DNA from 2 places in the Pseudomonas sp. B21-040 genome. Region 1 is predicted to be linked to the other one. Evidence: predicted binding sites of a transcription regulator. Region 1 holds the regulator's gene; the other holds the start of a gene.
The links. The regulator sigma-54, encoded in region 1, starts transcription at its own class of promoters, with help from an activator protein. The targets are predictions, from matches to a motif close to ANTGGCATNNANNTTGCTNT.

Region 1 (3,208 bases):
GCGATCCTCGAGACCCGCAAGGAGCTCGACAAGGCCGGACGTCGCAAAGAGCTGGAAAGCCTGCTGCAGGAATTCCATATCAGCCACATCCGCGACAACCTTGGTATGAGCCTGTCGGGTGGCGAACGCCGCCGCGTGGAAATTGCCCGGGCACTGGCGACTAACCCGAAATTCATCCTGCTCGACGAACCTTTCGCCGGCGTGGACCCGATTTCGGTCGGCGACATCAAACAGATTATCCACCACCTCAAGGCCAAGGGCATTGGCGTGCTGATCACGGACCACAACGTCCGTGAAACCCTGGATATCTGCGAAACCGCGTACATCGTCAACGATGGCCAACTGATCGCCGAGGGCGACTCTGCCACCATCCTTGCAAACGACCTGGTGAAAGAAGTCTATCTGGGCCATGAGTTCCGCCTGTAAGCATCGAGGTGTCTGGCTAGTCGACTGAGCTCCTGGCGCAATTAACACAGCAGTGTGTTTTTTATTGTTACGGCGCTCTAGGCAAACACTTCAGTTTCAGGCATATAATTTGCTTATGTTTGGCGCTCCGGCGCCCTGTAGTGGATGGCGCATGTGCGCCGGCGAATAAGGTGTTAAGCCCCTGCCATGAAACCATCGCTAGTCTTGAGAATGGGCCAGCAGCTGACGATGACACCGCAGCTGCAACAGGCCATCCGCCTGCTCCAATTGTCGACCCTGGACCTGCAACAGGAAATCCAGGAGGCTTTGGAGTCCAATCCGATGCTCGAACGCCAGGAAGAAGGCGACGACTTCGACAACGCCGACCCCTTGGCCGACAAAGCCGAGCAGCCACCCAACGCCGACATTCAGGAACCCTCCTATCAGGAAACCGCCCCCACGGTGGACAACCTCGAGGAAGGTGACTGGAACGAACGCATTCCCAATGAACTGCCGGTCGATACCGCATGGGAAGACGTTTACCAGACCAGCGCCAGCAGCCTGCCGAGCAACGATGACGACGAATGGGATTTCACCACTCGCACATCGGCCGGCGAGAGCCTGCAAAGCCACCTGTTGTGGCAACTGAACCTGGCACCGATGTCCGACACCGATCGCCTGATCGCCGTGACCCTGATCGACTGCATCAACAATCAGGGCTATCTGGATGAAACCCTCGAGGAAATCCTCGAAGCCTTCGATCCGGAACTGGACATCGAACTGGACGAAATCGAAGCCGTCCTGCACCGCATCCAGCAATTCGAGCCTGCCGGCATCGGCGCTCGCAACCTGGGCGAATGCCTGCTGCTGCAACTACGCCAGCTGCCAGCCAAGACGCCTTGGCTGGCCGAAGCCAAGCGTCTGGTCACTGACTACATCGATCTGCTGGGCAGCCGCGACTACAGCCAGTTGATGCGCCGCATGAAGCTCAAGGAAGACGAACTGCGCCAGGTCATCGAACTGGTCCAGAGCCTCAACCCGCGTCCCGGCTCGCAGATCGAATCCAGCGAAGCCGAGTACGTCGTGCCTGACGTTATCGTGCGCAAGGATAACGAGCGCTGGCTGGTAGAGCTCAACCAGGAATCGGTGCCAAAGTTGCGGGTCAACGCGCAATACGCCGGATTTGTCCGCCGTGCCGACACCAGCGCTGACAACACCTTCATGCGCAATCAGCTGCAAGAGGCCCGCTGGTTCATCAAGAGCCTGCAAAGCCGCAATGAAACCTTGATGAAAGTTGCCACCCAGATCGTCGAGCATCAGCGCGGTTTCCTGGAATACGGCGACGAAGCCATGAAGCCTTTGGTCCTGCATGACATTGCCGAAGCGGTGGGCATGCACGAATCGACGATTTCACGGGTAACCACGCAAAAATTCATGCATACCCCTCGGGGCATTTATGAGTTGAAATACTTTTTCTCCAGCCACGTAAGTACCTCCGAAGGCGGTGAATGCTCGTCCACAGCGATTCGCGCGATCATCAAAAAACTGGTTGCCGCGGAAAATCAGAAAAAGCCGTTGAGTGACAGCAAGATCGCTGGTTTACTGGAGGCACAAGGCATTCAGGTGGCTCGCCGCACCGTCGCCAAGTATCGCGAATCCCTGGGGATCGCGCCTTCGAGCGAACGTAAGCGGTTGATGTAGGGCCACGCCACAGCGTTCCAGTGGCAGGCATTTCTGCCTGCCGCTTTATGCACTGGCAACGAAGGAGAAGCTGTATGCAAGTCAACATCAGTGGACACCAACTGGAAGTGACCGAACCCCTGCGCACCTACATCGGCGAAAAACTCGAACGATTAGAGCGGCATTTCGACAAGATCACCAACGTGCAGGTCACGATGACCGTCGAGAAGCTGAAGCAGAAAATCGAAGCCACCCTGCATATTCCCGGCAATGAAGTGGTCGCCAACGCGGAACATACCGACATGTACGCAGCGATCGATTCACTGACCGACAAGCTGGATAAACAACTCAAAAAGCATAAGGAAAAGACCCAGAGCCTCCTCCAGGGTGCAACCGGTCGTTAACACTCCCAACCCATGATCCGACTTGAAAACATCCTGACCCCCGGCCGTTCCCTCGTGAACGTGCCGGGCGGCAGTAAAAAGAAAGCCCTCGAGCAAATTGCCAACCTGATCGCCCGGGAAGTGCCGGATCTGGAGATGCAAGATGTCTTCGAAGCGTTGATCGCCCGTGAAAAACTCGGCTCGACCGGTTTTGGTAACGGCATCGCCATCCCCCACTGCCGTCTGAAGGGCTGCATCTCGCCCATCAGCGCCTTGATGCACCTTGACGCGCCCATCGATTTCGATGCCATCGACGGGGCCCCGGTTGACCTGCTGTTCGTACTGCTGGTCCCGGAAGCCGCCACCGATGCGCACCTTGAATTGCTTCGTCAAATAGCCAGCATGCTTGATCGCAAGGAAGTGCGGGAAAAACTGCGTAGTGCTCCGAGCAACGAAGCCTTGTATAAGGTTGTTCTGGAAGAGCAAAACGGTCAGTAATCATGCGCTTGATCATCGTCAGCGGCCGCTCCGGCTCGGGTAAAAGCACCGTACTCGATGTTCTCGAGGATAACGGCTACTACTGCATCGACAACCTGCCCGCCGGACTGCTGCCGGAACTGGCCGAGCGTGCGTTGATTCATACCGAATTGTCGCAACCACTGGTCGCCGTATCTATCGATGCGCGCAATCTGCCGAGCCATCTTTCGCGGTTTCCCGAGTTACTCGAGGAAGTCCGTAGC
Region 2 (3,208 bases), 930 kb from region 1:
GGCGAAGTGCTGTTCTCGGAAAACTTCTACCAGGCCTGCCGCCGCTGCCTGAACGAAGGCGGCATTCTGGTGACCCAGAACGGCACGCCGTTCATGCAGATCGAAGAAGTCAAAACCACCGCCGGGCGCCTGCGCAGCCTGTTCCCGGATTGGCACTTCTACCAGGCGGCCGTGCCGACCTACATCGGCGGCTCGATGACGTTTGCCTGGGGCGCGACCAATACCGCTTATCGCAAACTGTCCCGCGAAACCCTGCAGCAGCGCTTTGCCGGTAGCGGCATCATCACCCGTTACTACAATCCAGAGATACACATCGGCGCTTTTGCCTTGCCGCAATACGTCCTGCAGGCTGTGAACAAGCCAAGCAACGACTGATCCCGCGTCAATCAGAAAGGGCCGTTTGTGGTGGTGTGAAAACACACCGCTACCGGCCCTTTTTTTCATCTGTCCTGGAGCGCGTCAGTGGAACAATTAGCCTGCTAACAAGGTCGAGATGCTTGTAAGCCCATCCATGGGTTTTATCGAGGAGGCACTGATGCAAAAGTGGAAAATCACTTTCGTGGATGATCACGGCGAAACCATCGACGAAGTCTTTGAGTGCGACGAGTGCCCGGACAACGAGGAAGCAGCCAAACTCATCAAGGCCAGGCTTCTTCCTGTGGCCGCCGAACTGGATCTGAATGATCTGGAAGGACGAACCGTTGATGCCGGCGTCAAAAGCCTCAAAGCCCAGAACAGCATCCAAATCCTCGGCATCACGCCAATCTGAACACCTCCTGTCTCATTCTCATCCAGGCCTTGGCAGCGGCTCTCTCTTGAGGCTACTCTGCAATCGAGATCAGCGAATGGATCGCTAAGGTCTGGTCTTGTCAGCTACATGCTTGCTTCCCACCGGCAACGAGGTTGCCGCATCGCACGCACCATTCGGTTGCGTGTGCCGGGAATACGGAAAGTCTATCCATCACTATGAGGGGGACGTTTCATGAGCACAGCCTATCAAGAAGACATCAGCAGCTCGGTACTGCGCCGCATGAAAGAAGGCGGTTTCGACTTTTCAAGATTCCACCCCATCGAGTTCTACGCCATTTTTCCCGACGAGGAGCGGGCCCGCAGAGCAGCAGGTCATTACCGTGGCGAATCGCTGAATGCGCAAATCAGTGTGCGCGACGATGGCGCATGGGCACTCGAACTGAGCAAGGTCATGTACGCCACTTATGATGACATCGGCGATTTCGAGCAAGGTTTCGAGGCGGTGGTCGAGCCTCTGGGCGGCATCATTGAAGGATGGGGCGTCAAGCAGGAGGTACGAGGGCTACTCGCATAATCCTATGAACAGTGACACGCACTAACGGCTGACCTTCGGGTTGGCCGTTTTGGTTTATGGGCGCAGTAAACCGCTGCTGGCAAAACCCTGAAACAAGAATCCGAGGCAAAAAAAAACCGCCTGAGCAGGCGGCTAAAGGGAAGTTCGGGCTGTTTTTCCAGCGAATGCGCGGATTATCCCGGGCCGAAACCGGGCAGTGAAATCAACTCTGACTATGCTGGTGATAGGCGACAACGTCGCCTTGCAATGAAGCGGGGGCAATCAGGTTGGGGCGTTTGCTGCACAGGATTGGTGCGGTATTGGCGGTGTGAAAATCCAACTGATTGATATCAAAGCGTTTATGCCGCTGGCACGGGCCTTGCGAAGGTCTGGATGTCCGGGTGACAAGGAGTACGGCATGATCCGCACCTATTTTGATGAAATGTACGATGCCGGCGGCCAGGTCCGCCCGCATTATCGGGAGTTTGCCCGTTGGCTGGCCGAAACGCCTGACGAGCTTTTGGCACAACGGCGACGCGAGGCCGATCTGTTATTTCATCGCGCCGGGATTACCTTCACGCTCTACGGGGACGAGCAGGGGACAGAGCGCCTGATTCCCTTCGACACGATCCCCCGCAGCATCCCTGCCAGCGAATGGCGGGTCGTCGAGCGCGGCTGCATTCAGCGGGTCAAGGCATTGAACATGTTCCTTGCCGACCTCTATCACGAGCAGCGCATCATCAAGGCCGGCATCATTCCGGCCGAGCAAGTGCTGGCCAACGAGCAATACCAGTTGGCGATGCAGGGGCTGGACCTGCATCGCGATATCTATTCGCACATCTCTGGCGTCGATCTGGTGCGCGACGGTGACGGCACGTATTACGTGCTCGAAGACAACCTGCGCACACCCAGCGGCGTGAGCTACATGCTCGAAGACCGCAAGATGATGATGCGGCTGTTCCCCGAACTCTTCGCGGCACAACGCATCGCGCCCATCGATCACTATCCGAATCTGCTTCTGGACACGCTGAAAAGCTCCAGCCCGATCGACAATCCGAGCGTGGTGGTGCTGACGCCGGGTCGTTTCAACAGCGCCTTTTTCGAGCATGCCTTTCTGGCTCGGGAGATGGGGGTTGAACTGGTGGAAGGTGCGGACCTGTTTGTGCGTGACGACAAAGTATTCATGCGTACCACGGACGGCCCGAAAGCCGTCGACGTGATCTACCGTCGCCTCGACGATGCGTTCCTCGACCCGTTGGCCTTCAATCCGGACTCGATGCTGGGCGTTCCGGGGCTGCTGTCGTCGTACCGCTCCGGCAATGTCGTGCTGGCGAACGCCATCGGTACGGGCGTTGCGGACGACAAGTCGGTGTATCCGTTTGTCACCGACATGATCCGTTTCTACCTCGACGAAGAACCGATCCTGAAGAACGTACCGACGTTCCAGTGCCGCAACCCGTCTGAGCTGTCCCACGTACTGGCCAATCTTCCGGATCTGGTGGTCAAGGAAACCCAGGGCTCGGGCGGTTACGGAATGCTGGTGGGGCCGGCGGCGACGACGGCGGAAATCGAGTCGTTCCGAGAGCGGATCAAAGCCAAGCCGCACGCCTACATCGCGCAACCGACGTTGTCCCTGTCGACCTGTCCGACCTTTGTCGAAAACGGCATTGCGCCACGCCATATCGACCTGCGTCCGTTTGTTTTGTCTGGCCGCGAAACCCGGGTCGTGCCCGGCGGTTTGACCCGTGTCGCCCTGCGTGAAGGCTCTCTGGTGGTGAATTCCTCCCAGGGTGGCGGAACCAAGGACACCTGGGTGGTCGAGGATTGAAGGAAGCCTGCCATGTTAAGTAGAACTGCCTCGGATCTGTATTGGATGTCGCGTTACCTGGAGCGGGCGGAAAACCT

Region 2: a site for sigma-54 is predicted at 1,670-1,689, ahead of LOY55_RS08650 (circularly permuted type 2 ATP-grasp protein). Genes of this name have one in related genera too.

The regions. Positions count from the first base shown of each region.
Region 1 is NZ_CP087176.1:965,250-968,457, reverse strand. It holds gene lptB (LPS export ABC transporter ATP-binding protein) at 1-426, shown strand, start outside; gene LOY55_RS04270 (RNA polymerase factor sigma-54) at 613-2,106, shown strand; gene hpf (ribosome hibernation-promoting factor, HPF/YfiA family) at 2,181-2,489, shown strand; gene ptsN (PTS IIA-like nitrogen regulatory protein PtsN) at 2,502-2,966, shown strand; gene rapZ (RNase adapter RapZ) at 2,969-3,208, shown strand, end outside.
Region 2 is NZ_CP087176.1:1,900,113-1,903,320, forward strand. It holds gene speE (polyamine aminopropyltransferase) at 1-375, shown strand, start outside; gene LOY55_RS08640 (hypothetical protein) at 536-769, shown strand; gene LOY55_RS08645 (ribonuclease E inhibitor RraB) at 983-1,324, shown strand; gene LOY55_RS08650 (circularly permuted type 2 ATP-grasp protein) at 1,722-3,131, shown strand; gene LOY55_RS08655 (alpha-E domain-containing protein) at 3,144-3,208, shown strand, end outside.